Microbulbifer sp. A4B17: one gene and its partners. The protein of the gene in region 2 interacts with the protein of the main gene of each other region in a pairwise test. Links are inferred from orthologs where the notes say so. Each region holds a gene or a part of one and is shown on either strand. Other genes may lie near its edges.

What was found.
Region 1: the proteins of secA (region 2) and secG interact in binary tests that used the Escherichia coli proteins (3 or more experiments, as listed by UniProt). The link is inferred for Microbulbifer sp. A4B17 from one-to-one orthologs.
Region 3: the proteins of secA (region 2) and secB interact in binary tests that used the Escherichia coli proteins (3 or more experiments, as listed by UniProt). The link is inferred for Microbulbifer sp. A4B17 from one-to-one orthologs.
Region 4: the proteins of secA (region 2) and ybgC interact in binary tests that used the Escherichia coli proteins (3 or more experiments, as listed by UniProt). The link is inferred for Microbulbifer sp. A4B17 from one-to-one orthologs.

The regions. Positions count from the first base shown.
Region 1 is NZ_CP029064.1:4,120,810-4,125,110, forward strand. The notes cover bases 1,114-3,794. They hold secG (preprotein translocase subunit SecG), read right to left. Parts: upstream 2,831-3,794; coding sequence 2,396-2,830; downstream 1,114-2,395. Other genes in these bases: BTJ40_RS18170 (hypothetical protein), read right to left, coding at 1,114-2,028; tpiA (triose-phosphate isomerase), read right to left, coding at 2,901-3,635; glmM (phosphoglucosamine mutase), read right to left, coding at 3,755-3,794. In the rest of the region: more of BTJ40_RS18170, read right to left, coding at 1,051-1,113; more of glmM, read right to left, coding at 3,795-4,301. UniProt on the Escherichia coli protein: Subunit of the protein translocation channel SecYEG. Overexpression of some hybrid proteins has been thought to jam the protein secretion apparatus resulting in cell death; while this may be true it also results in FtsH-mediated degradation of SecY.
Region 2 is NZ_CP029064.1:3,835,360-3,840,243, reverse strand. What follows is about bases 466-3,729. They hold secA (preprotein translocase subunit SecA), read left to right. Parts: upstream 466-778; coding sequence 779-3,529; downstream 3,530-3,729. Other genes in these bases: BTJ40_RS16875 (M23 family metallopeptidase), read left to right, coding at 466-615. Also shown: more of BTJ40_RS16875, read left to right, coding at 1-465; bifunctional glutamate N-acetyltransferase/amino-acid acetyltransferase ArgJ, read left to right, coding at 3,760-4,884. UniProt on the Escherichia coli protein: Required for protein export, interacts with the SecYEG preprotein conducting channel.
Region 3 is NZ_CP029064.1:4,824,750-4,829,249, forward strand. What follows is about bases 1,097-3,976. They hold secB (protein-export chaperone SecB), read right to left. Parts: upstream 2,843-3,976; coding sequence 2,351-2,842; downstream 1,097-2,350. Other genes in these bases: BTJ40_RS21120 (NAD(P)-dependent oxidoreductase), read right to left, coding at 1,097-1,773; BTJ40_RS21125 (thioesterase family protein), read right to left, coding at 1,766-2,218; grxC (glutaredoxin 3), read right to left, coding at 2,991-3,263; BTJ40_RS21140 (rhodanese-like domain-containing protein), read right to left, coding at 3,294-3,710; gpmI (2,3-bisphosphoglycerate-independent phosphoglycerate mutase), read left to right, coding at 3,928-3,976. In the rest of the region: BTJ40_RS21110 (META domain-containing protein), read left to right, coding at 1-212; DNA endonuclease SmrA, read right to left, coding at 304-891; more of BTJ40_RS21120, read right to left, coding at 910-1,096; more of gpmI, read left to right, coding at 3,977-4,500. UniProt on the Escherichia coli protein: One of the proteins required for the normal export of some preproteins out of the cell cytoplasm. It is a molecular chaperone that binds to a subset of precursor proteins, maintaining them in a translocation-competent state.
Region 4 is NZ_CP029064.1:811,091-815,629, reverse strand. Bases 645-3,563 are described here. They hold ybgC (tol-pal system-associated acyl-CoA thioesterase), read right to left. Parts: upstream 2,347-3,563; coding sequence 1,942-2,346; downstream 645-1,941. Other genes in these bases: ruvA (Holliday junction branch migration protein RuvA), read right to left, coding at 3,405-3,563; ruvB (Holliday junction branch migration DNA helicase RuvB), read right to left, coding at 2,361-3,380; tolQ (protein TolQ), read right to left, coding at 1,248-1,937; tolR (protein TolR), read right to left, coding at 796-1,227; tolA (cell envelope integrity protein TolA), read right to left, coding at 645-788. In the rest of the region: more of tolA, read right to left, coding at 1-644; more of ruvA, read right to left, coding at 3,564-4,016; crossover junction endodeoxyribonuclease RuvC, read right to left, coding at 4,075-4,539.

The DNA of each region.
Region 1 (4,301 bases), 290 kb from region 2 along the record:
TGGAGAAAGAAATCCTAAAAAAGGCCAGCGCCTTCTTTGCGAAAGAAATGAAATAAAGTACAGCTTTATTGAAAAACAGCAAGGCAGCTTTCCTGTTAGGGTGCTCTGCCGGGTAATGCAGGTAAGTAAGACTAGTTATTACGACTGGTGTTGCCGTGGCAATAGCTCAATAGATGCTCAAACATGGCAATTATGCCATCGTTTGAAGGCCCTATTTGCAGAATCTAGACAGAGTCTCGGAAGTCGTCGGCTAATGAAGCTGTTACGTAAAGAAGGCTTTGAAGTCGGGCGCTATCGAGTCCGCAAGCTCATGAAAAAGCTAGGCTTGGCAGTAAACATCACCTGCCGGTCGCAGAGAACCTTCTTAATAGGGAGTTCTCACCGAGTGCTAAAAACCAAGTCTGGACGACTGATATTACATATATTTGGACTTCGCAGGGCTGGTTGTACTTGGCGGTAGTGATTGATCTCTATTCTCGCAGGATTGTTGGTTGGCATCTAGATCGAAAGATGGAAACGGCCCTGGTAACTCGTGCGTTGATGATGGCTGTCAATTTGCGTACGCCCCCAAAAGGTCTCCTGCATCACTCTGATCGTGGCAGTCAGTATGCCAGCCATACCTACCAAACGTTATTGAGTCAGCAGGGGATGGTGTGTTCAATGAGCCGTAAGGGAAATTGTTGGGACAACGCACCGACTGAACGTTTCTTCAGTAGCTTGAAGCGGGAGTGGTTAACGGGAAACCTCTATCCGACAAGGGAGGATGCGGTAGCAGATGTAAGGGCCTATATTGCTTATTACAACTCACGCAGAATACATACAACACTGGGAGACCTAGCCCCGATCGAATTTGAGAAATGTGCTTAAAGAAGTGTCCGGTTGGAGTTGACCACAACAGACTTTCCTTATAGCAGCCTTAGACTTAACCGCCTTTCCCTCCTCATCATTGATGCTGAAGTAAGTAATACCATCCTGCTCCCTTACATCCTCGGCTCTAAGCTGTGCTATCTCACCACATCTTGCACCAGTAAATAGCGCTATCATCAACGCTCAAAAATGCGACTGCCGTGCAGACCGCTTCCAGTATGAACTACCAGAAACAAATAGCGGTGACTTGAAGATACGCTCCAAATCTTCCTGCGAGTAAGCTGGCATCTTTGGAGTATCCCTTTGTACCGTAATGCCTTTAAAGGGATTCTTACTGATGTACTCAAACCTTACCCCATACTCAAAAATTTGAGAGACATAGAGCAGGCGCTCCCCAACCGTGGTAGCAGACATCCTCTTACCAAACTCTGCATCACCAGATAAAACTGCCTCAGGTGTAAGATCGGGATATTTCTTTCTGTTACTTGGGCCTATCAGCAGCACATCCCTAAAATGCATTGCATCCTTTACCTTGAAAGCATTTAAAGAAATATCCCCAAATACCCACAAGAAATCCTCTGCGGCCAGACGAAGTGCATCATAGGTTCCTTGCCCTAGTGGGTTCGCTATGGTCTCGGCCTTCTTGTTATCCACACAACCTTGATACAGCTCTGAGAATTTCGGAGAGGGACTACTTACTTTATCAACAGCTATGGCAGCCGAAGCTGCTTGGCTAGTAGTGTTTAACAACTCGGTAACGCGTTCAGGCCGCCTATGTTGCTCAAGGGCTTCTATTGTTAATTGGGCTCCGAGTAAATCCACTAAATCATCTTCAACTTCATCGGGAGTAGACAAACCAGAAACAAGGCGTTGTTGAGCCCTCAATAACTGTCTCTGTAACTTCCCTATCCGTGCCCGAAGTGTTGTAGCCTTTCTTTCAGGTCTTACACCTCTACTAAGAAGCTCTTCCTCGGTCTCCTCTAAATCCAATTCAACCTGAGGACCACTCTCAACACTCTCCCCTAAATGCTCCGCTAAAAGCTGCTTTGCATCATAGCTATATAGAGCGTATCCCCCTTCACTAAAGAACTCATCCAGCCAATCATCACGAAATTTTATTGCCTGCTCATAGGCGTTACGTTTTATCTGTTCGTAGTCCATACCCAACCAGTGCCATTGCTTGACCTTCCTTGCTAGGTATAACGCTCTCTTAGAAGCCTTATCTCTGTCAACTGTATGTAAGGAGAAGCGCAAGAACCGCGATGATTTAGGGAGGCGTAGATTGAAGTAAAGGTGGGGGCTATCCGGCCGCTTCAACAGGTGCATGAGTGTGTACCAATTGTGTGCCAGCGGAGTACCAGACATAAAAAAAGGAGGCCGAAGCCTCCTTTTAACTCTTTGATTTAACTGAGGTTTTCTCTCAGTTTCATGTGTGGTGCCCAGGGCGGGACTTGAACCCGCACGAGCATAGCTCACTACCCCCTCAAGATAGCGTGTCTACCAATTCCACCACCTGGGCAAAAATCTTTTACTGCTGTTCCTCATTCTCCTGGCCAGCAGCGGGTTCTTCTGAACCGGTACTGTCTGTAGGAATCTGTGGGATATCGCCAGTTTCCAAATCTGTTTCGAGCTGCGGGATATCGCTATCGATAGCCGGCAGTTCATCGACTGGGCCAATCTGCTCCACCGCCGCTGGAATTTGCGGAAGGTCCGCATCAACATTAGTTTCTGCACTTTGTCTTGCCAGGATGGCCAGGCCGAAACTGGTGACGAAGAATACCGTCGCAAAAATTGCTGTCAAGCGGGAAAAGAAATTTCCGCTACCTTGGCTACCAAAAACTGTCTGGGACGCGCCCGCGCCAAAAGATGCACCAGCTTCAGCACCCTTACCCTGTTGCAGCAAAATCAGGCCGATAATGCTCAGCGCAGTCAAAACGTGTACAACTAATACCAATTTTTCCATTTTCTGGAAACTCTCTACGGGGGTCTAAACAACCCGTTATTCAGTATTCGCTAACCCGCGTGCTGTTAAATCAAACAGCAGCGCGACAAATCTCAGCAAACTCGCCGGCATCCAGCGAAGCTCCACCCACCAGGGCGCCATCAATATCTGCCTGGGCAAAAAGCTCCCTGGCATTTGCGGATTTTACACTACCGCCATATAAAATCTGTACTTCAGCGCCCAAATCGCCCAACTGCGAGCGAATAGACGCATGTACAGCTTGGGCTTCATCAGGGCTAGCAGTTTTTCCGGTGCCAATGGCCCATACCGGCTCATAGGCAATCACGGACTGCTTCCAGCCAGCCGAATCAATGATATCGGCAACCGCTTTAAGTTGTTCAGCAACCACTTCGAGAGTGCGCTCCTGTTCGCGTTCTTCAAGGGTTTCCCCGACGCAAAGTATTGGATTCAGTCCCGCCTTCTGGGCCGCAACAAATTTTTTCGCCACTAACTCACTGGTTTCTCCGTAGAGACTACGGCGCTCAGAATGCCCAACAATAACGTAACGGGTATTCCAATCCAGCAACATGCTAGCGGAAACCTCACCAGTAAATGCCCCTTTGGGCTCCTGGCTAAGGTCCTGGGCACCCAGGCTAAAACATCCGCTCTTTTCCGCTGCATCAGCCACTAGGCCGAGATATGGAAAAGATGGGCAAACAACAACACCGGACTTCACACCTTCGAGGTTGAGTTCGGTGAAAAAACGTTCGGCAAACTCGCGGCTGCCGTTCATTTTCCAGTTTGCTGCTACTAGCGGTGTTCGCATGTGTGCTCCTTCAAGGGGCGCAAATCTTAGCGACATTGACGCCAACATACAACCAAAATTATACGAGTTTCTTCTGCGTCCCCAGAGGACCGATTTACTACGGGTTAAATCGCAGCAGATCAGTTATTTCCTATTCGCTCCACCACGGAGGAAATATCTTTGGCCAGCTGTTCCACCAGGGCGCTGTCGCGACCTTCAACCATTACCCGGATCAGAGGCTCTGTGCCCGATGGCCGCAGCAGCACACGTCCGCTGTCCGCCAGCTGGCGTTCCGCATCGACAACAATGGCCTTAACGTCTGTGTGATCGAGAACACCATCGCGATGAGCCAGTTGCACATTAATCATGTGCTGGGGGAACATTGTCATACGGGACTTAAGCTGATGCAAGGGCTCATCAAACTCACACAGGCCACGCAGTACCTGCAGTGCGGCAATAATACCGTCGCCGGTGGTAGAAGCATCGGCACAGATAATATGGCCTGACGACTCGCCTCCCAGCTTCCACTGATTGACTGACATTTTCTCAAGCACATGTCGGTCGCCCACTTTAGCTCTCTCAAACGGGATTTTGCTTTCGCGCAAGGCGAGCTCAAAACCGTAGTTGCTCATCAAGGTGCCGACAACACCACTGCAGCCTCCCAGGAATTTATGCTGGTGCATGGCG
Region 2 (4,884 bases):
GTAGCCAATCTCGATGAAGGGGAATTTGAGTTTGGCAGTGCACCGGCTATCGGTGGACCGGAAGATACCGGAATTGCAGGCGCATCCGAACTGCCATATCAGCCACCCGAATTCCTAGATGTTATTGGAGATCTCTCTCACCAGATTGAAGATCGCCAGATGCAGTTGAATACGCTCGAATCCCTGATGGCTAACCTCAAGCTCGAGGATGAGCAATTCCTGGCAGGCCGCCCTATCAGCAAGGGGTGGATGTCCTCCCGCTATGGTTATCGTACCGACCCTTTCACCGGCCGCAGAACCTGGCATAAGGGTGTGGATTTTGCTGGCAAGATGGGCTCTGACGTTGTTTCAGTAGCTGCAGGCGTTGTTACCTGGGCCGATGAGCGTCACGGCTATGGCCAGCTGGTGGAGATCAATCACGGTAATGGCTACTCCACTCGTTACGGGCATAACAGTGAGCTGAAAGTGGGGTTGGGTGATGTAGTCAAGAGGGGCCAGGTCATTGCCCTGATGGGCTCCAGTGGCCGCTCTACCGGGCCCCATGTCCATTTCGAGATTTACAAGAATAACCGCACGGTTGATCCGGCCACCTATATCCGCCGCACAGGCAGATAAGAACTATCCTTCCTTTACGCGTAATTGTTGGCAGCTTGGCATAAGAGTTGCCAGCGCTTGCGCCTTCCTGTTTACTTGCACCCCTCGCATAAAGGAGCGTCGGTGCATTGATCTGCCCGATATTAGCGCCGACAGCGCAAATAAGATAAGTGGTTTCTAGATAATGATTGGCAAACTGATTAAATCGGTCTTTGGTTCAAAAAATGACCGCGAGCTGAAGCGCATGCGACGCGTCGTGGAAAAGATCAATGCTCTGGAAGAGGATTTTCAGAAGCTTGACGATGCAGGCCTGCGGGCTAAAACAGATGAGTTCAGGCAGCGTCTCGCTGATGGGGAAAAGCTCGATCAAATTCTGCCCGAAGCGTTTGCCGCAGTGCGCGAAGCGGGCCGCCGGACTATGGGCATGCGCCATTTCGATGTCCAGCTGATAGGCGGTATGACCTTGCATGAAGGGCGCATCGCAGAAATGCGCACCGGTGAAGGTAAAACCCTGGTTGCAACCTTGCCGGCATATCTTAATGCATTAGAAGGTAAGGGTGTTCACATTGTTACGGTGAATGATTACCTCGCTGCGCGGGATGCCAATTGGATGCGCCCGGTGTATGAATTCCTGGGTATGACTGTGGGAGTTATTGTTTCCCAGCAGCCGCCGGAAGATAAAAAAGCAGCATACGAGGCTGACATCACTTACGGCACCAATAACGAGTTTGGCTTTGATTACCTGCGTGACAACATGGTGTTGCGCAAAGAGGATCGTACACAGCGTCCTCAGAATTTCGCTATTGTGGATGAAGTAGATTCGATCCTGATCGATGAAGCCCGTACCCCGCTGATTATCTCTGGCGCTGCTGAAGATTCCTCTCACCTTTATATGGCGATGAATAAGCTGGTCCCTCAGCTGGAGCGCGCCGAAGAAGGTGGCGAGGGCCACTATACGGTTGATGAAAAAACCCGTCAGGTTGAACTTACCGAGCAGGGGCACTTATTGATCGAAGATCTGCTGTCACGCAGCGGATTAATGAAAGACGATCAATCACTTTACGCCCCTGGGAACCTGGGTTTGTTGCACCACGTGCATGCGGCTCTGCGCGCTCATGTACTTTTTAACCGCGATGTGGATTACATAGTGCAGAATGGCCAGGTGGTTTTAATTGATGAGCACACCGGCCGGACTATGCCCGGTCGTCGCCTCTCCGAGGGCCTGCATCAGGCGTTGGAAGCAAAAGAGAGTGTTCAGATCCAGAGTGAGAGCCAGACCCTCGCCTCCACAACCTTCCAGAATCTTTTCCGCTTCTACCCCAAGCTCGCCGGTATGACCGGTACTGCAGATACAGAGGCGTTTGAATTCCAGCAGATTTACGGGCTGGACGTGGTGGTAATTCCCACGAATAAAGAAATTCAGCGTGAAGATCTCAATGACCTGGTTTACCTGAGCCAGGAAGAGAAGATGGAAGCGATTATTGAGGATGTGAAGCACTGCCGTGAAAAGCAGGCTCCGATCCTTGTGGGTACTGCCTCTATTGAGACCTCGGAAGAGATGTCTCGCAATTTGCAGAAGGCCGGCATTAAGCACCAGGTCCTTAATGCCAAGTACCACGAGCGTGAAGCACAGATTATTGCCCAGGCGGGTCGTCCGGGTGCGGTGACTATCGCCACCAATATGGCCGGTCGTGGTACCGATATTGTTCTGGGCGGAAACTGGGAAGCTGAAGCGGCAGCCCTGGGGCAGGAGAAAGGCCGCGAGCTGACTGAAGCAGAATTGGCGCAGGTCAAAGAGGATTGGAAGGAGCGTCACGAGCAGGTTATTGAGGCCGGTGGTCTGCATATTATCGGTACTGAGCGTCATGAGTCCCGCCGTATTGATAACCAGTTGCGAGGCCGCGCTGGTCGCCAGGGCGACCCGGGTGTTACTCGTTTCTATCTCTCCCTGGAAGACAACCTGATGCGCATCTTCGCCTCCGACCGGGTGAAGAACTTTATGCAGATGCTGGGAATGGAGCGCGGTGAGGCGATCGAGCACCGTATGGTTTCCAACGCTATTGAAAAAGCCCAGCGCCGCGTTGAAGGGCGTAACTTCGATATTCGTAAACAGTTGCTGGAATACGATGATGTGGCCAATGACCAGCGTCAGGTGATTTACGGCCAGCGCAACGAACTGCTTGAGGCTGAGAGCATCAGTGACACCATCTCAGCTATTCGTGACGATGTGGTCGATGGCATTATCTCCAGCTCAATTCCGCCGCAGAGTGTGGAAGAGCAGTGGGATATCCCGGCCCTGGAGCAACAGCTCTCCGGAGAATTGGGTATCCAGCTTCCGGTACAGCAGTGGCTGGACGAGGACCGCACCCTGCACGAAGAGAGTCTGCGGGAAAAAATTGCTGCCGCTGCTCAGGAGGCATATACGGCAAAAGTTTCACGCATTGGTGAGTCTTCCGGTGATGCCAATTTGATGCCGACTATCGAGCGTCAAATTATGTTACAGGTATTGGATCAACTGTGGAAAGAGCACCTTTCCAGCATGGATCATTTGCGTGCGGGTATTGGCTTGCGGGCTTATGCCAACAAAAACCCCAAGCAGGAATTTAAGCGCGAGTCTTTCCACCTGTTCCAGAGCATGCTGGAGAACCTCAAGCATGAAGTAGTGCGCATCCTTGCCCACGTAGAGCCGATGACTCGTGAGCAGGCAGAAGAAATGGAGCAGCGCCGCCTGGAAGAGCAGCGCAAACAGCAGCTCGAACTGCAGCATGCCCAGGCTTCAGCACTTCCAAAGAGTGAACCCCAGGAACAGCAACCGGCGACTCCTGTACCGGAGCGCCGCGGTCCTAAAGTTGGAAGGAATGACCCCTGCCCCTGCGGCTCCGGGAAGAAATACAAGCAGTGTCACGGCAAGCTGGCTTCCTCTACTCAGAGTTAAGTTTCCACTGCCTGGATTTAGAAATACCCTGCTTAGCAGGGTATTTTTTTAATTTCGATAAGAATTATCTGCGGATATCTCGAGTTATTCCGCAGATAAGTTCATTTTTGACTTGCCTTGGTTAAGAGCGGCTTTGATAATGTCTGCCACCTATTCATTTCTGCAATTTCGCTCTAGTGAACTGCTTACAGGTTTGCAGAGTGTTGTGATAGCTCTAAGTCGTTATTCTTATGCCTGAATCACTTATACCCTCTGTTGAAGGGGTTCGTCTCGCCAGTATGCCCGCCAAGATCAAAGATTGGCAGCGCAACGACCTGTTGTTGGTTGAGCTTGCTGAAGGAACATCAGTCGCTGCAACGTTTACCCAGAATACTTTTTGCGCGGCCCCGGTTACTGTCGCCAAAGAACATATCTCCAAGGGGGGTGTGAGAGCTTTGGTAGTCAACGCCGGCAACGCCAATGCTGCCACTGGAGCCAGAGGGTTGGTGGATGCACGGGCTACATGTGAGGCCGTGGCAGATGCTTTAGAGATTTCTGCGGAACAGGTATTGCCTTTTAGTACCGGTGTGATTGGCGAGCACTTGCCAATGGATAAGTTGCTTGCTGCAATCCCAGATTCTGTAACGCAGCTTGATCCCGGTGGCTGGGAGTGGGCGGCCGAGGCCATCATGACTACAGATACCAGACCAAAAGTTGCGAGTCGCACACTGAAAGTTAATGGCGAGGAAATAACAGTGGTTGGCATAGCCAAAGGTTCCGGCATGATCCAACCGAATATGGCGACCATGCTCGCCTATGTCGCCACCGATGCAGGCGTAGCGCAACCACTACTGGAAAAAATGGTGTGTGAAGCCGTAGAGGCCTCCTTTAATCGTATAAGCGTAGATGGAGATACCTCGACGAACGATGCCTGTGTACTAATGGCAACGGGTGCGCGTGGAGAGGTGATCAGCAGCAGTGAGGATATCGGCTATCGGGAGCTACATGAGGCAATTACAGAAATACATATAGAGCTCGCCCAGGCTATTGTCCGGGATGGCGAGGGAGCGACAAAATTCGTTACCGTGCAAGTGGATGGCGCACTCAGCAGTGAAGAGGCTTTGGCTGTGGCTTTTGAAGTGGGAGACTCTCCACTGGTGAAAACTGCACTCTATGCCTCAGATCCTAACTGGGGTCGGCTGGTTATGGCGATCGGCAATGCCATCAAAGGCGAGCTGGACACTGATAAGGTGGAGATTTTCCTTGATGCTGTACAGGTGGTAAGCGCCGGTGGGCGCGCGTCTGGGTATCTAGAGCGGGCTGGAGAGCAGGTATTTTCAAAGCCTGAATTTATGATTCGTATTGAGCTGGGTCGA
Region 3 (4,500 bases), 990 kb from region 2 along the record:
CCAGTGATGAGTTGGAAGTTGATTTCCTCAATGCTCTGAGAAAGTCTGATTTGATTGTTATCGTGGGCAACAAAATGATGGTCAGCAGTACCGATGGCACCGCCCGCATAGAATTTGAGCAAGTAGACCGCAGCTACCGGCAGGCACAACCCTATAAAAAAGGCGACCCATTGGGTCGCCAGGATCACAATCAAGAAGAATCAAAAAGATGAGCTTTAGGAGTCTATAAAAACCTCCTTGAGGGGAAAGCCTCAGCCGCGCATATTAATTTGCATAAGTGACAGATTAGTTACAAAAGAACACTTAGCGGCGCTTTTGATGTATTTCCAGATTCTCCTGCCGCTTGCGTTCACTCTTTCTCAGCAGCAGATAAGTCGCTCCCAAGCCCCCGTGTTGGGGTTGGGCACTGTGAAAAGCCAGTACTTCGTGCAGCTGCGGCAACCAGTGATTGATACAGCTCTTCAATAACGCCGGTTGCTTACGCCCCTCACCCTTACCGTGGGTAATCAGGGCACAGCGCACATCCGCTTCAACACAATCACGGATAAATTCCATCACGGCCCTGCGCGCCATCTCCACAGAATGGCGATGTAAATCCAGGCGCGCATCTACGCTGTATTTGCCCAGGCGCAAATTGCGATAGACCCCGTTTTGCACACCATCGCGCTTGAACTCCAACGGATCCCATGGCTCTACCAAATCGATATATTCACCGGACAGGGGGTTCATTTCCCGTTCTGTCAGGCGCGTAGCAGCGGCGCGGCGCTCCCGCAACATCGACTCAGATTGCTTCGGCTCCTTGCGTAAAGTGACACGGCGCTCCTGTGCCAGTGGTTTGACGTCTCCCATTTCGCCGAGAGCGTCTTTAAATAACTTTCTGTCGCTGCTCACAAATACCCCCTGCCAGCGTCAGTCGAGAAATAAATCCTTGGTTAAGTTGTCTGCATTGGCTGGATTGTGGGCATAGCCAGTGAAATCCTTCACACCGCGCTCTGCCAACAGCTCTTCATCGATTAACTGGCGACCGCTCAAGGCGACATCTCTGGTCGTCAGTATCTCGTAGGCCGCATCGGCCATAACGGCGGGCTTGCGGCTCTGCTCAAACATCTCGCGACTACCCACCGCAAATTCAATCGCGGCCGTGGCCACCAGTGTACGCGGCCACAGGGTATTTACACTAATCCCCGCCTCGCGCAGCTCTTCCGCCAAACCCAGGCTGAGAATGGTCATACCAAACTTTGACATAGCGTAAGGAGCGAAGGGCCCCAACCATTTAGGCTGGATATTCAGCGGCGGGCAGAGGCTGAGGATGTGGGCGTTGTCTGCTTTTTTCAGGTAAGGAATCGCCAGGTGGGCGGTGAGATACACCGCACGGCTATTGATGCTCTGCATCAGGTCGTAGCGCTTGGGCGGTGTCGATTCGACATTGGTCAGGTTGATCGCTCCCGCGTTATTAATCACTGCATCGATACCGCCAAATTTGTCGGCGGCCGCTGACATAGCCTGCTCTACCCGCTGCTCATCGCGCACGTCCACCTGCAGGGCCAGGGCTTTGCCACCGGCCATTTCCACTTCCTCCGCCACCGAGAAGATGGTTCCCGGGAGCTTCGGGTGGGGCTCTGCCGATTTAGCGGCAATCACGATATTGGCTCCATCTGCGGCACACTTAAGGGCGATCGCCCGGCCGATGCCGCGACTGGCGCCGGTGATAAATATGGTCTTGTCCTTAAGCGCCCCTGAATTGTTGGTCAGGGATACAAACTCTTCACTCATTTTTTTCAGCCTCCGGGGCAGTCACTGCCGGACTGTAAATTTCCTTGAAGATCGCCGGCATGCGTTTTGGCTTGCCAGTGGAAAGCTCAATGCACACCATCCGCCATTCGGCCCGCAATACCAATGCCTTATCGGCGGCGCGAAACACCTGAAAGCGGCGAGTCATATTCAGACGCCCGTCCACCTCAGTGAGCCAGGTGCCAAACAGCAATTCCTCCCCCTCTCTGGCCGCCAGTATATAGTCATACTCGCCATGACGAATTGCCATTCCCCGGTCAAGCTGCTGATAATTCGTGACATCCAAGCCCAGGGCTGCGCTGTGCGCCCAGGCGGTGGCCTCACACCAGCGCACATATTCCGCGTTGTTGGCATGACTCAGGCCATCCACATGTTTGGCGCCAACCGTCACTTTGGCGATAAATGGATTTGGCAGATCCCACTGCATAAGCGGCTCCAGGTTTGTACTGCGGTTGCGGAGGGGCAGTCAGTAAAATGGAAGCTATCCCCGAGAGATTACAGATATAAAAAAAGGCCCCGCTAAGGGACCTTTTTATCGTGCCAGCCGGGCTAAAGCGAATTAAGCATTCGCTTGGGCACCTTCTGACTCTTTCTGCGCCTTATCGAGGGCAGCAGCGAACAGGGCGTCGAAGTTCACCGGCGGCAACATCAGTGCAGGGAATGAACCTTTGACTACGGCATTGTCGATCACTTCACGGGCGTAGGGGAACAAAATCTGCGGGCAGGCAGTGTTCAGGGCCTGGGCCAGTTGCTGACCTTCCAGACCTTTGATACCGAACAAGCCAGCTTGTTTTACCTCTACCAGGAAAGCGGTGTCTTCTTCCAGCTTTACGGTGATAGTCAGGGTCAGAGCCACTTCGTACAGATCGTCTTCGATCTTCGCGGTCTTGGTGTTCAGCTCCTGATTAACCTGGGGCTTCCACTGCTTTTTGAAGACCTCGGCACCCATCGGGGTTTCAAAGGAGAGGTCTTTCAGGTAGATGCGCTGCATCGCAAATTGTACTTGTGGAGCCTCTGCGTTTGCCGCTGCGCCATTTAATTCTTCAGCCATGTTACAGCCTGTTCATTATAAAAAGTTTATTGATGCCTTCCGTGAGAAAGACTCCGGTAATAACTCAACAGTTGGGGCCTCGATAAAACGTTTCAAGGCCCGGACCGGATAAATAGCAAATATTGGAGACCGCATGTTGGCGGCCGCGTCAATTTTCTACTGACTCCGCTGCTTTCAGCAGTTTGTCGAGTTGGCCGGCGCGCTCTAACGCCATCAGGTCGTCGCAACCCCCTACATACTTATCGCCGATCCAGATCTGTGGGACCGAACGACGTCCCGCCTTGGCAGCCATTTCCGCACGCAAGCCGGGATTGTTATCCACGGGTCTTTCGCGATAGGCGACACCCTTGCTGTCGAGTAGCTGCTTGGCACGGACACAGTAGGGACAAAAACGGGTGGTATAAATGACAACATTCTGCATGACAAAACTCCGTCAAACTTATGCTTCAGGTTAACCTTTGCCCTTAACGACAGGCAGGTTCTGGTTAGCCCACTCGCTCATGCCGCCCTGCAGACGACGCACCTGGAAACCTTTCTGCTTCAGCATTCGTCCCACCGGGCCTGCATGCTGCCCCATTTTGTCGGCGACAATAATGGTTTTATCTTTAAAGGATTCCAACTCAGCAATGCGCTCAGCAACATCCCCGTGGGGAATATGCAGGGAATCGACGATATGACCGGAGGTGAACTCGCTGCGATCGCGGATATCCAGCACCTTGGCCCCATCGCTGTTGATCAGCTTGGTCACTTCGTGCAATGACGCAGGTTCACCAGACTTGTATCGCTCAGTCAAAACAAAAGCGTAAAGCAATGCCACAAGCAGGCCGACCAACAGCCACTGCTCAGCTAAAAAGTCGAGAAAATCCACTTCGCCCCCAAAATCCTCAAGTGGTTATCAACAGGGCGCTGCAGCGCCCGATGCCGGCGGGAGTATACACGATCATGGCGAAATTCTAACCAGCCAAATCCTTCCGCCCCAGCCCCTATGTAATCCGGCTTAAGCTAAATAACATGGTGAAATACCAGCCCCACAGGTTAAAATCCGCGTCCGCAATTTAACCCCCCGGAAGAGGAATACTGTCGTTATGGCCGCTACGCAAGCCCCGCAAAAACGCCCCCTGGTCCTGCTGATTCTGGACGGCTTCGGCCACAGCGACAATCCTGAGCACAATGCGATTCACGCAGCCAAGTCTCCGGTCTGGGACAATATCTGGGCGACCCGCCCAAAAACCCTGATCCAGACCTCCGGTATGGCAGTGGGCCTGCCCGATGGACAAATGGGCAACTCAGAAGTCGGCCATATGACATTGGGCGCCGGTCGAGTGGTCTACCAGAACTTCACCCGGATCAACAAAGCCATCCAGGACGGCGACTTCTTCCGTAATACCGCTTACACCACTGCGGTAGATAAGGCTATCGCCAACAACGGCGCCGTCCATATTATGGGACTCCTGTCCGAGGGCGGCGTACACAGCCACGAAGACCATATTGTTGCCATGGTAACCCTGGCGGCGCAGCGCGGCGCCCGCGCTATTTATGTACACGCATTTCTCGATGGCCGCGATACCCCACCGCGCAGTGCCGAACCCTCCCTGGCGCGCCTGATGCAGGTATGTGACTCCGTCGGCAATGCCCATATGGCTACTCTGGCCGGGCGC
Region 4 (4,539 bases), 3.0 Mb from region 2 along the record:
CGCAGATCTTCGACTTTAAAGTTCAAAATGGTTGTGCGGACTTCCCGCTCGAATATCACCGGTTCCTTTTGGGCCAGCTCGGCCACTTCGGGAAATACTTCCACCTTTTTAATGGCGGTCAGTACCGAGCGATCCAGGGCGGCATTACCACTGCCCTCGACGATATTAGCTGCCACCACCCGACCGGTGGGGACAAAGTTTATTTTTACCTTGGTAAGCATACCGTTTCGGGCACTGGGCGGGCGACTCCATACCGCCTCAATCTGCTGCTGAATCGCCTGGCCAACGGACATCACCGCTTGCTCGGCCTCATTCGCATCCAGCAGGTCCTCTTCATCCTGAAGTGCCTCATCAAAAGAACTCTGGCGCTCTTGAGCCAGCTTCTCCTTCAGCTCTTTTTCTTTGCGCGCCTTCTCTTGCTGTTCTTTCTCGCGGCGGGCCTTTTCTGCCTGCGCTTTGCGATCTGCTTCGGCTTTTGCCTTGCGTTTCTTTTCCGCCTCGAGTTTTTTCTTCTGCTCCAGGGCTGCACGGCGCTTACGTTCGACCTCAGCCTTGCGTTTTTGCTCCGCTTCGCGCTCAGCACGCTGTTTTATTTTATCGACCTTTTTCGGCAGTTTCTTCTTCGGTGTTGCCGCTTCAATAGTCACCAGCTTTGCCTGCACAAACTTTGGCATCGGTTTGTGCTCGGGCATACTGCTGGCTTCCCAGCCGTAGGTCATGGCAGCTATCAGCGCCCCGTGCAAAACGAGGCTGATGATAATCGCCAATGCATAAAAGCCTTTATTCACCGGCACCCTACCCCTGAGGTGGCTCTGTCACCAGGCCGACGCTGGGCGCTCCCGCCTGCTGCAGTTCGGTCATGGCATTGACGATCAGGCCATAGCGAGCCTCGGTGTCACCCCACACCAAAACCGGGGTTCCCGGCTTTTGGCGCAATACCTTAGCGACCGTTTGTTTAATTTCTTCGAGCGACTTGGCGCTCTGCTCGTCAGTCCCCAGATTCAGGTAATAGGTGCCATCGGAACGCACAGAAATAATCAGCGGCTCCTCATCGGTTTCCTCCATCGGCGCCGAGGGCGCATTTGGAAGGTCGACTTTGACCCCCTGCATCAACAATGGTGCCGTGACCATAAAGACAATCAACAGCACCAGCATTACGTCAATGTAGGGCACCACATTGATCTCGGAGACCAGCTTCTTCTTGGTTCCTTTGCGAAACACACTCATAGGGCTCGCCTACTCACTACTCAGCCGGAATGCACTTTGCGGTGCAGGATAGAGGAAAACTCCTCGGCGAAAGTTTCGTAGCTGGACAACAGCGACTCCGCCTTGGCGGAATAGCGGTTAAAAGCCATCACCGCAGGAATTGCTGCGAACAAACCCATAGCAGTAGCCACCAACGCCTCACTGATACCGGGTGCGACCGTGGCAATGGTGGCCTGGTGCATGGTGGCGAGGCCACGGAAGGAATTCATAATCCCCCACACGGTGCCAAACAGGCCGATATAGGGACTGACAGAGCCTACGGTTGCCAGGAACGGCAGGTTCATTTCCACCTTTTCCTGCTCTCGGGACATAGCCACACGCATGGCCCGTTCAGTGCCTTCCATTACCGCTTCGGGGCCACTGCTGCCTTGCTGGCGCAGGCGGGTAAACTCGGTAAAACCAGCGCGAAAAAGGGATTCAACACCATCGGTCCGGCCTTTTTCTGCGCGCTCGTTACCTTCGCGGAAGAGTTTGTTCAGGTCGGCACCGGACCAAAAGCGACGTTCGAAATTGTTCAGGGAGCGCTTGGCCTGGGACAGGTAGAGTCCGCGCTGGATAATCATGACCCAGGACACCACAGAGGCCAGTAACAGCAGCAGCATTACTAACTGTACCAACAGGCTGGCGTTCTGGATTAGCCCCCAAAGAGAAAGTTGTTCACCGGCGTTCATCTTCTTAAATAACTGCCTTTAATGCTGAATAAATAGGTTCCGGCAGGGCACAGGGCCTGCGGCTGTCGTCAGCGACACAAGCAACTTTGACCACGCCTTCGCAAATTAGCTCATCGCCGCGCCAGATTTTTTGTTCAAAAGTCACTGCGGCCCGCCCCAGTTTGCCAATCGAGGCCGTAGCGCGCAATGCATCATCGAGGAGAGCTGACCTTCGATACTGGATCTCAGCGGAGTGCACCACCAGCAACAGCCCCTGTTCCGGCATCGCCGGCTTATCATACCCGAGGGAGCGCAGCAGTTCTGTGCGCGCGCGCTCCATATACTTCAAATAATTCACGTAATAGACGATACCGCCCGCGTCGGTATCTTCTATATAAACTCGCAGCGGAATACTGAAAACTTCCTTCACTCCATCCTCTCTCACTACTTATTATCGGGCTTCGGCAGGCCGAAGTGTTCATAAGCCAGGCCAGTTGCCACTCGCCCCCGCGGTGTGCGGGCGATATAACCCTGCTGAATCAGGTAGGGCTCCAACACATCTTCCAGGGTATCCCGCTCCTCACTGACCGCTGCAGCGAGACTGTCCACTCCCACCGGTCCACCATCGAACTTCTCGATCATGGCCAATAGCATACGGCGATCCAACTGGTCGAAGCCACGGGAATCCACATTGAGCATATTGAGGGCTGCATCGGCAATGGCGGAATCTACGGCACCATCACCTTTAACTTCCGCGTAGTCACGCACACGGCGCAATAAGCGGTTGGCAATTCGGGGAGTACCGCGGGCTCGACGGGCAACTTCCAAGGCACCGCCCTCATCCATATCCACCCCCATCAAACCGGCTGAGCGGCGCACGATACTGGTGAGATCCTCGACGTTATAGAACTCAAGGCGCTGGACAATGCCGAAGCGATCCCTCAGTGGCGAGGTGAGCAGACCCGCCCTTGTGGTAGCCCCCACCAGGGTAAAGGGTGGCAGGTCGAGCTTGATAGAGCGCGCCGCTGGCCCTTCGCCGATCATAATATCCAGCTGGTAGTCTTCCATCGCTGGATACAGGACCTCTTCCACATGGGGGCTGAGGCGGTGGATCTCATCGATAAACAGCACATCCCCCGGTTCCAGATTGGTCATTAATGCCGCCAGGTCGCCAGCTTTTTCCAGTACCGGGCCTGAGGTGGTCTTAATGGCCACCCCCATTTCGGCGGCGATAATATTTGCCAGGGTGGTTTTCCCCAGTCCCGGCGGGCCGAATACCAGGGTGTGATCCAGGGCCTCTTTGCGCAACTTGGCGGCCTGAATAAAAATCTCCATCTGTTCCCGCACCACCGGCTGACCCACATAATCGTCCAGGGTTTTGGGGCGCACAGCGCGGTCGTACTGCTCTTCCTGGCCCGAGGGGCCCGCAGGTCCCGGTGCCACCAAACGGTCGGCTTCAATCATTGCAACAACTCCAGGGCACTCAGATTAAGCGGGGGCCATTCCCTTAAGGGCCAGGCGAATCAAGGCCGCACTATCGGCACCCGGCTGCTCCTTGCTGGCCCGGGCCACCATTTTACTGGCTTCAGAGGGCTTGTAGCCCAGAGCAGCCAAAGCGCTCTCCGCCTCGCCGGTGTGATCCACCTTGGGTTCGGCAGCTGCGGCCATCAGAGGGATATCATTGGCGTCGCCAAAGTCCGGGGTCAATTTATCCCGCAACTCTACGATCAGGCGCTCAGCGGTCTTTTTACCCACACCGGGAACCTTAACCAGCGCCGCTACATTATCCTCCGACACACAACGGGCCAGGGCCGTACCGTCCAGCCCGGATAAAATAGCCAGGGCCATCTTGGGGCCTACTCCACTTACCTTGATCAAGGTCCGAAACAGTTTGCGATCCCCATCGCGGATAAAGCCATACAGCTGCTGGGCGGTTTCGGATACCGCCAAATGGGTGTGCAGCTGCACCGACTGGCCCAGGGCTGGCAGTTCGAAAATCGTGGTCATGGGTGCGAGTACTTCATAACCTACTCCCTGTACATCCACCAGTAACAGGGGGGGCTGCACAGCGGCCAGAGTACCAGTCAATCTTCCAATCATGTGTTATTCCAGGTTTATTTTGTCTGCGCCCTACATAGGAGCCAATTCTATCAGCCGATCACACACTGAGACGGCCACGACGAAAACGACTGCGCGCTCCGCCAGCGGTAACTACCAGAGTCTGCTCGGTATGCATATGGCACAGTGCCACGGCGAGTGCATCGGCGGCATCCTCTTGTGGCGATGCCGGCAGGGACAGCAGTGTTTTAACCATATGCTGTACCTGCAATTTATCCGCAGCACCGTTACCGACCACCGCCTGCTTCACTTTGCGGGCTTCATACTCAGCTACTTCCAGACCAATGTTTGCCCCAGCCACAATAGCTGCCCCCCGGGCCTGGCCCAGTTTCAGGGCGGAGCCGGCGCTCTTGGACATAAAGACATTTTCAATCGCCATCTGGGCTGGACGGTATTGTTGAGCGATTTGGCTCACAGCATCAAAAATCAGTTTGAGGCGCTCTGGCAGGGGTCCCTCTGGAATGCGAATCACTCCACTGGCCACATAGCGGGCCTTGCCCCGCTC